DNA from 3 places in the Pseudazoarcus sp. NS36 genome. Region 1 is predicted to be linked to each of the others. Evidence: predicted binding sites of a transcription regulator. Region 1 holds the regulator's gene; each other region holds the start of a gene.

Region 1 (3,261 bases):
CCGGTGGAACCGAGGCGTTCGCGCGCAAACAGGCTGTCGAACACGTCGCTGCGGCCAATGCCCTGGTTGTTCTCGAACAACAGGCCGGCCTGTTCGAATACGCGCTTCTTGCTGCTCGCTTCGAGGTCGATGACGACGTTTTCGGTGGGGAGAAGTTCGGCGATCAGACTCATTTCAGGACTTGCCGCGGGTCGCCGCACAGGATGCGGAGCGCGCGGATGGGCTGGGTTGCGGGGAGTGCGCCGGGCACCGGATGAAGGGCGCGATTATAAACACTCCCCGCGGTAAGTACAGGAACTATTGTGCGCTGCAGCGAGGGATTATTCCTCTTCGGCAGCGGCCTGATGCTTGAGTGCATCGTGGCCGTGATCCTGCACTTTCTGCTTGTGCTTGATGACCTGACGGTCGAGTTTGTCGGCCATGGCATCGATGGCGGCGTACAGGTCGGCGTCCTCGGCTTCGACGAAAAGGTCTTTGCCGCGGACGTGCAGCGTGACCTCGGCCTTCTGTACCAGCTTCTCGACGGAGAGGATGACGTTGATGCTGGTGACGTTGTCGAAGTGCCGGATGACGCGATCGATCTTGCCCGTGACGTGGTCGCGGATGGCCGGGGTGACTTCAACGTGATGTCCGGTGATGTTCAGATTCATGATCGCTCCTCGCGTCGTGAGTGGGGTCAGATCGACTTTCGTTGACTGACGGGTGGAATGTTCAGCGATTCGCGGTACTTGGCGATCGTACGGCGGGCAACGACGATGCCCTGTTGCCCGAGCAGATCCGTGATGCGCGAATCGGAGAGGGGTTTCTTCTTGTCCTCGGCCTCGACCAGCTGGCGGATCAGGGCGCGTATCGCGGTCGACGATGCAGCTCCGCCGGTATCCGTGGAAACATGGCTGCCGAAGAAGTATTTCAGTTCGAACACGCCGCGTGGCGTGGACATGTACTTCTGCGTGGTCACCCGCGAGATGGTCGACTCGTGCAGTTCGAGCTCGTCCGCGATCTCTCGCAGGGTCAGCGGCCGCATTGCCACGTCTCCATATTCAAAGAACTGGCGCTGCTGGTCAACGATTGCCTGCGATACGCGCAGGATGGTGTCGAAGCGCTGCTGCACGTTCTTGATCAGCCAGCGCGCTTCCTGCAGCTGTCCCGCCAGTGCGCCGGCCGATCCGCGGTTTTGTTGCAGGATGCTGGCGTAGAGCTGATTTACGCGCAGTTTCGGCATGGCTTCGCCGTTGAGACTGGCGACCCATCGGTTGCGCAGCTTGCGCACCACCACGTCGGGCACGATGTAGCCGGTGTCGTCGGCGCCGTACTGCAGGCCGGGATGCGGGTTGAGGCTGCAGATCAGTGCCTGCGCCTCGCGCAGTGCGTCCTCGCTGCAGCCGGTGGCGCGGCGGATGCGCACGAAGTTGCGCTCGGCCAGCAATTCGAGGTGTTCGCGCACGATGATCAGGGCAAGGTCGCGCGTTGCGCTGGCCGGCAGCGCGCGCAGTTGAAGCGCCAGACATTCGGACGGCGTGCGCGCCGCGATGCCGGCCGGCTCCAGGCTCTGCACCTGATTCAAGGCAATCTGCAGGTCGTCGAGTTCGATCTCGAAGTCTTCGGGGATGACTTCGATGAGCTCTTCCAGCGACTGGTGCAGGTAACCGTCGTCGTCCAGCGCCTCGATGATGAAGCGTGCCAGCAGGCGGTCGCGGTCACTCATCGGCGACAGGCTGATCTGGCTGTTGAGGTGGTCGCGCAGGCTGATCGAGGCGGCCTGGATGTCCTGGTAGTCGCGGTCGTCCTCGTCGTCACGGCTGCGCGAGCCGCCGCTGCCCCAGTCGCCCGAGGCTTCGGCGAAATCCATCGGCGAGCTGTCGGTTTCGGGGGCGTCTCGCTCGGCCGCTTCCTGCGGGGTGTCGGCGCTGGTCGTGGTTTCGCCGGAGACTTCGCCGCGCGGCGGAGGCGGTGGCGTCTCGTCGCCGTCTTCGCGTTCGAGCAGCGGATTGTCGGCGAGGAAGCGTTCGATCTCCTGATTCAGCTCGATCGTCGACAGTTGCAGCAGCTTGATTGACTGCTGCAACTGCGGTGTCAGCGTGAGGGACTGAGAGAGCTTGAGCTGGAGGGATTGCTTCATCTTGCTGCCGGCAGCATTTACAGCCGGAAATGCTCCCCGAGATAGACCTGACGCACGCGCTCGTCGTCGATGATCTCTTCGGGCTTGCCGCCCGCGAGCACCGTGCCGTCGCTGAGGATGTAGGCGTGGTCGCAGATGCCCAGCGTCTCGCGCACGTTGTGGTCGGTGATCAGCACGCCGATGCCGCGTTCCTTGAGGTAACGGATGATTTTCTGGATGTCGAGCACGGCAATTGGGTCGACGCCGGCAAAGGGTTCGTCGAGCAGGATCAGCCGCGGACTGGTGGCCAAGGCGCGGGCAATCTCGCAGCGTCGGCGCTCGCCGCCCGACAGCGAGACGGCCATGTTGTCGGCCAGGTGGGAGATGCCGAGCTCTTCGAGCAGCTCGCCCAGCCGAAGGTCGATTGCGGCGCGCTCCAGCCCCTGCAACTCGAGCACGGCCCGTACGTTGTCGGCCACGCTGAGGCGGCGGAACACGCTCATTTCCTGCGGCAGGTAAGACATGCCCATGCGCGCGCGGGTGTGGATCGGGTCGTGTGTCAGGTCGTTGCCGTCGAGCCGGATGCTGCCGGCATCACAGCTCACCAGGCCGACGATCATGTAGAAGCAGGTGGTCTTGCCGGCGCCGTTCGGGCCCAGCAGGCCGACGACTTCGCCAGCCCCGACTTCCAGGCTGACATCGCGCACGACTTCGCGCGATTTGTAGCTTTTGCGCAGCCCCGACACTTCAAGAAGACTCATTCGGAACCTCTTTGAGCAACCTTGTGATTACTTCACTGGAAAATCCGCGGCTCTGCAGGAACCGCGCCTGACGCGCCCATTCCCTGCGGTCTGCGGCGACGCTGCCGAACTTCGCAACCCATACTGCGCGAGCGCGCTCCATGTCGCCGTCCAGCTCGCCGTGGGTCAGAGCTTCGGCCACCGTATCGGCGTCCACACCCCGCCGTGCCAGTTCCATCTTGAGCCGTGCCGTGCCGAAACGCCCGGCTTTGCTCCGCACCCACATTTCGGCGAAGCGCTGGTCTGACTGCAGGCCCAGTTCGGCCATGCGATCAAGCGTGGCGTGTACTTCCTCGGGGGTGCCGAGCGCGGCCAGCTTGCGTTCGAGCTCGGCGCGCGAATGATCGCGCATCGCAAGCAGGC
Region 2 (3,261 bases), on a different contig from region 1:
CAAGACGCTGCACCGGCTGCCCGATGACACCGGAGGCGGCTACGCCGAAGAGCTTCTCGGCCCCCGGATTGAGACTGGTCAGCACGCCTTCGCGGGTGAAGGTGATGATGCCGTCGCGCACATCGCGGATCACCGCGCGCGTCTGTTCGGTGGCCTCTTCAAGCGCGCCGATCACGCGGTTGTAGGCCGAGGCAATCTGGCCGACCTCGGTGAAGGGCTCGACCGGCACGCGGCTGGTCAGCCGGCCGGTCTGGCTGTGCTCTTCCATGGTTTCCATCAACTGCACGAGTTCGGTACGGGCACCGTGCTCGGACACGTTGAGGCCCAGGCGCTCGTCCTCGGGGCTGACCCGCAGCGGGCGAAAGCGTCCCAGGGCGCGCAGCACCAACCAGGCAATGCCGAAAGACCACAGACCGCAGGCGAGCACGCCCAGCGCCTGCACGCCCAGTTGATCAAAACGAGACAGGCCGGTGCCGATCAAGGACAGATCGCCGAACAAGGCCACGCACAGCGTGCCCCACGCGCCGGCGGCCAGGTGGGCGGGAATGGCGCTCACGGCGTCGTCGATACGCCGCGCCAGCAACCATTCGTTGGCAATGACCATGATGACGCTGCCGATGGCGCCGATCACGATGGCTTCCAGACCGCTCACAACGTGCGCGCAGGCGGTGATCGACACCAGACCGGCGAGTGCACCGTTGAGCGCGTACATCACCTCGCAGTAGCCGTGCAGCTTCCAGCCGATCAGGATGCCCGCAAGAATGCCGGCCGCGGCCGCCAGCGCGGTATGCGCCAGGATGGACGGCACGGCGTCGGTGAAGGCCAGCGTGCTGCCACCGTTGAAACCGAACCAGCCGAAGAACAGCAGCAGTCCGCCGAGCATGGCCACCGGCAGGTTGCCGGCCGGAATCACGCGCGCCGGCTCGCCCGGCACGAAACGCCCTTCGCGCGGGCCGAGAATCATCACCGCAGCCAGTGCCACCCAGCCGCCGGTGCTATGCACCACCGTAGAACCGGCAAAATCGACAAAGCCCATCGAGGCCAGCCAACCGGCCCCTCCATCGCCAATCACCCCGCCCCAGGCCCAGTGGCCGAACACCGGGTAGATCAGCCCGGCCACCACCGCGGACACCACGATGTAGGCCGGAAAGTGCATGCGCTCGGCCACCGCACCGGACACGATGGTGGCAGCCGTGGCGCAGAACATCATCTGGAACAGCACGAAGGCCATCATCCAGGTCGAGGTACCGGCCTCGCCGTTCATCGCGAAATGGCCCGTTCCGAACAAGCCGCTGACGCTGTCGCCGAACATCAGCCCGAAGCCGAACAGCCAGAACAGGATCGACGCCACCGCAAAGTCGGCGATGTTCTTGACCGCCACGTTGATGGCGTTCTTGGCGCGCGTCAGTCCGGATTCGAGGCACAGGAAGCCGCCCTGCATCACGAACACCAGAGCGGCACACACCAACATCCACAAGATATCCAGCGACTCGTTTTGCGTCATCGCGTCCTCAGCACGCAGTCCCGGCTGCCGGCCGGGGCGGATTGCAAGGCATTGCCACGGGTGCAACACCACGGGCAAGCTCAAGGAGGATTAGCAAGCCACATGCCACCACGCTGGAGGCCGCCAGAGGCCCAATTGCGGGGGATAGCGACCATACAGCGAGCATCGCAGGGAGCGCGACGCACCATTGCAGTGCGTCGCGTGATCAGTTTTCGAGAGTGTCCGCCGGACCAGCTGCGATGGCGAGCATGGCCTCGACATCCACCTCGTCAATCTGAGCGGCGTCGAGAAAGCGTTCGGCGTAGCGGAGGTAGATACCGGAATCGAGAAAGAGCCGGAACAGATCGGGGTCGAGGTGCTGCCCGGCCACCATGCGCGCCATGATGACCACCGACTCCGACAGGGTCTTGGGCGCCTTGTACGGCCGGTCGGCCGCGGTGAGCGCCTCGAACACGTCGGCCACCGCCATGGTGCGCGCCAGCACGCTCATGTCTTCGCGTTTCAGGCGTCGCGGATAACCGCGGCCGTCCATGCGCTCGTGATGGCCTGCCGCAATCTCCGGCACTCCGGCCAGATGCTGCGGGAACGGCAGGCGCGTGAGCATCATGATGGTCTGGATCATGTGGTGATTGATGATGTAGCGGTCTTCGGGTGTCAGCGTGCCGCGGCGGATTGTGAGGTTGTGAAGTTCGCCCCGGTCGTACTTGTAGTGCGGCACGTCCATCGAGAAGCCCCAGGGGTTGTCCGCCCCGAAGCACTCACCGTCAGGCCGCCCGATACGGTGCCAGGGCTGGTCGGCCAGCAGCGGCTCCTCGGCCGGCACGGGCACATGAGGATACGGCGCGCGCAACAAGCTCTCGTCGCGCGAGATGCCACGACGGTCATCCAGCGTGCGCGTCCAGGTGCGGGCGCCGATGCGGCGCAGCCGTTCGATATCGGCGTCACCCATGGTTTCTCCGCCGAGGTTGCAATCGGCGACAAAGGCAAACTCTGCATCGAGCTCTTCCAGCGTGTGTTCAAGCTGCGCGGCCACAGCTTGCGCGTCTTCACCGGCCAGCCGCGCTTCCAGCGCCGCAATGCGGGCGTCGCGCTTGAGCAGCTCGAAGCGCATGCGGATCTCGTGAATGCGGTCGTGGATGCCTTCGAGTTTGGTGGCCTTGTCGACCACGTATTCGGGCGTGGTGATCTTGCCGCAGTCGTGCAGCCAGGCGCCGATGTGCAAGGCCTCGCGATCACTGTCGCTCATGCGGAAATCACGCCAGAGGTCGGCCTCGCTGGCATGTGCCGCTTCGGCCAGCATCTTGGCGAGCTCCGGCACGCGCTGGCAATGTCCGCCGGTATAAGGGCTTTTGGCGTCGATGGCGGCCGCAATGAGTTGGATGAAGGATTCGAGCAGGTGCTTCTGCGCGTCGATCAGTTCACGTGTCTCGATGGCCACCGCCGCGGTCGCCGACAGCGCCTCGATGAAGCCCACGCGCGAATCGCGTCGCGGCCCGTCACGACCGACCCGAGCCGGCAGCCACACCACAACGGCGCCGACCAGCGCGCCCTCACGCGTAATCAGCGGCACTGCCACGCGCAGGCTGTCGCCTTCGGACTGCATGCGTGTGATGCGTCGCTCCAGCGCATCGGCAACCAGACCGCCCGAACCGGCCTCGATCTCACCAGGCAATGCTGCGTCGATGTGCGCGTCACCGCGCAGACGCACCCGCACGACGCGCGAATCTTCCTGCACCCGATAGATCGCCCCGCCTTCG
Region 3 (3,261 bases), on a different contig from region 1:
GGCTCCTGAATGGAAACCCGTGCCCATCACATCCTGATCGGACTGTTCACCGTGCTCGGCCTTGGCGCCGCGCTGCTGTTCGTGCTGTGGCTCGGCACCAGCGGCACCGACCGGCAGTACGCGCAATACGACATCGTCTTCCAGGAAGCCGTCACCGGCCTGTCGCGCGGCAGCACGGTGGAGTTCAACGGCATCCGCGTCGGCGACGTCGCCAGTCTGCGACTCGACCCCGACGACCCGCGCCGCGTGCTGGCGCGTGTGCGCGTCGAGCGCGATGCGCCGGTGCGCAGCGACACGCGCGCGCTGCTGGTGCCGGCCGGCATCACCGGCCTGTCGTTCATCCGCTTCAGCAGCGGCGACGATCCGACCAGCACGCTGCTGCTGCCGGAAGACGACAACATCCCCGTGATCGTTGCCCAACCCTCACCGATGAGCCGCCTGATGGCCGACGGCGAAGACGTCATGACCAACGTCAACCAGGTGCTGATCCGCGTCACCGAACTGTTCTCCCAGGAGAACGTGGAGCGACTCGACGCCACGCTGCACAATCTGCAGGAGTTCACCAGTGTGCTGGCCGAACGCCGCGACGATCTGTCCGCCGCCATCGACGCCACCAGCAGCCTGCTGCAGACCACCGACCAGCTCGTCGACGTGGAGCTGCGCGGGGCACTGGCCGACGCACGCAAGTCAGTGGCTGCTCTCGAACGCACCATGGGCAGCATTGAAGCCGTGGTGTCCGACAACCGCGGCAACCTCGACACCGGCCTGCGTGGTCTGGCCGATGTCGGCCCTGCCATGTCGGAGCTGCGCGGCACCATGGCCTCGCTGCGCGCCATCACGCGCGAACTCGAAGAGAACCCACGCGACTATCTGATCGGGCGCCAGCCCTCCCGGGAGTTCAAACCATGAGAAAGCCCCTGATCCTCTCGGCGCTGCTGTGCGCCACCCTGCTGTCGGCCTGCTCGATCCTGCCGGAGAGCCGCCCGGTGGACATCTACCGCCTGCCCACATCGCTCCTTGCGCCCGACGCCTCCGCGCCGCCCCAACGCAAACCCATCGGCGCAGTGCGCGTGCTGCGCCCGGCCACCGGCAACCAGTTGTCGGGACGACGCATCGTCGTCGTGCCCGATGACCTGCGCGTCAGCGTCTATGCCGACGCGGCCTGGGCGGACACCGTGCCGGCAATGGTGCGCGAGCGTCTGGCCGATGCGCTGCGCGCGGCAGGCCGTTTCGACACCGTCAGCACCGATGAACACAGCCTGCGCGCGGAGTTCGAGATCGACACCGATCTGCGCGCCTTCCACAGCGAGTACCGCAGCGGCGCGCCGGATGCGGTGGTGCGCATCGACGCCCACCTGGTGCACGCCGGCTCGCGCCGGGTGGTGGCCAGCCGCAGTTTCGAGTCCCGCGTACGGGCCAGCGAAGCGCCATTACCCGCAGTGGTGAATGCACTGGGCCAGGCCGCCGATGAGGTCACCAGGGCGCTTGCCGCCTGGGCGGCCGACACGGCCGGCACCGTGGAACCGCGCCGCCACTGAATCCCGAACCGCGCTGGTGCATGAGCGCCCCATCACGCACCAGCGCAGTGCATGCACGCAAGGCATGCCACTTCCGCCCCCCTCATTCCCGCGTCAAGCTGACCTTCCCGGATTGGCACAGCGTTTGCTTTCCTGAGTGACAGGAAGGTCCGTCACGCATCGCTGCCAACGGACTTCATCGAATCACGAGTCACTCCAGGCGGGCCGACCAAAGACGGCCGACCCCGCCGATCCGCCAAGGCGGATCGCGGATCAGCGCCGATCCCTGACGACATCGACCCATTTTTCCGGCACAGGCCGGATGGATTGTTGCGAGAGGGAATCATGCGCAAACAGAAACTGGTAATGGTCGGCAACGGCATGGCCGGGGTGAAGACCCTGGAAGAACTGCTCAAGTACGCGCCCGACCAATACGAAATCACCGTCTTCGGCGCCGAACCGCACGGCAATTACAACCGCATCCTGCTCTCGCCGGTACTCGCCGGCGAGATGGGCCTGCCTGACATCATGCTCAACGACCTGGCCTGGTATGCCGACAACGGCATCACCCTGCACACGGGTCGCAAGATCGTCGAGATCGACCGCGTGCGCCGCATCGTGCGCGCCGACGACGGCACCGAGGCCCACTACGACCGCCTGCTACTGGCCACCGGCTCCAAGCCCTTCATCCTGCCGGTGCCGGGCTCGACCCTGCCGGGCGTGATCGCCTACCGCGACATCGCCGACACCGAGACCATGATCAGCGCCGCCCGCAGCCACCGCCACGCCGCCGTCATCGGCGCCGGCCTGCTCGGCCTGGAAGCGGCCAACGGCCTCGCGCTGCGCGGCATGGACGTGACCGTGGTGCACCTGGCCGACTGGATCATGGAGCGCCAGCTCGACAAGCCGGCGGCCGACCTGCTGCAGGCCTCGCTCGAAGCCAAAGGCCTGAAGTTCGAACTCGGCGCGCAGACCGCATCGCTCGAAGCCGGCCCGGACGGCCGGGTGGAATCGCTCAGGCTCAAGAGCGACGTCAGCGTGCCGGCCGATCTGGTGGTGATGGCCGCCGGCATCCGCCCCAACACCGAACTGGCCGAATCGGCACACCTGTACTGCAACCGCGGCATCGTGGTCGGCGACACCATGCAGACCGTCACCGACCCGCGCATCTACGCCATCGGCGAATGCGTCAGCCACCGCGGCACCAGCTACGGTCTGGTCGCGCCGCTGTTCGAACAGGCCAAGGTCTGTGCCAACCACCTGGCCGGCTTCGGCATCGGCCGCTACGAGGGCTCGGTGACCTCCACCAAGCTCAAGGTCACCGGCGTCGATGTGTTCTCAGCCGGCGACTTCACCGGTGGCGAGGGCTTTGACGAGATCGTGCTGCACGACCGCGCAGGCGGCGTGTACAAGAAGATCGTGCTCAAGGACGACAAGCTCGCCGGCGCCGTGATGGTCGGCGACACCGCCGACGGCGCCTGGTACTTCCAGCTGCTGCGCGAGGGCAAGAACATTGCCGAGATGCGTGACCACCTGATGTTCGGCCAGAGCTTCTCGCAGTCGCATCTGGGCGACGCCGGCCACCAGGGTCAGAACCTGGCCGCCAGCATGGCCGACACCGCCGAGGTGTGTGGCTGCAACGGCGTGTGCAAGGGCACCATCGTCAAGGCCATCAAGGAAAAAGGCCTGTTCACGCTCGACGAGGTCAGGAAACACACCAAGGCTTCGAGCTCCTGCGGATCCT

What was found. The regulator sigma-54, encoded in region 1, starts transcription at its own class of promoters, with help from an activator protein. The targets are predictions, from matches to a motif close to TGGCACGCTTNCTGCTNA.
Region 2: amt (ammonium transporter) is a predicted target of sigma-54. The motif match lies at 1,595-1,612, and genes of this name have one in related genera.
Region 3: nirB (nitrite reductase large subunit NirB) is a predicted target of sigma-54. The motif match lies at 1,652-1,669, and genes of this name have one in related genera.

Annotation. Positions count from the first base shown of each region.
Region 1 covers NZ_BAAKJA010000009.1:71,491-74,751, reverse strand. Annotated here, with positions in the region: gene ptsN (PTS IIA-like nitrogen regulatory protein PtsN) at 1-173, opposite strand, end outside; gene hpf (ribosome hibernation-promoting factor, HPF/YfiA family) at 321-650, opposite strand; gene AC6H0R_RS14290 (RNA polymerase factor sigma-54) at 677-2,119, opposite strand; gene lptB (LPS export ABC transporter ATP-binding protein) at 2,137-2,859, opposite strand; gene AC6H0R_RS14280 (regulatory protein RecX) at 2,846-3,261, opposite strand, start outside.
Region 2 covers NZ_BAAKJA010000006.1:70,551-73,811, reverse strand. Annotated here, with positions in the region: gene amt (ammonium transporter) at 1-1,504, opposite strand, end outside; gene AC6H0R_RS10595 (HD domain-containing phosphohydrolase) at 1,710-3,261, opposite strand, start outside.
Region 3 covers NZ_BAAKJA010000001.1:584,165-587,425, forward strand. Annotated here, with positions in the region: gene AC6H0R_RS02760 (ABC transporter ATP-binding protein) at 1-9, shown strand, start outside; gene AC6H0R_RS02765 (MlaD family protein) at 10-909, shown strand; gene AC6H0R_RS02770 (ABC-type transport auxiliary lipoprotein family protein) at 906-1,538, shown strand; gene nirB (nitrite reductase large subunit NirB) at 1,863-3,261, shown strand, end outside.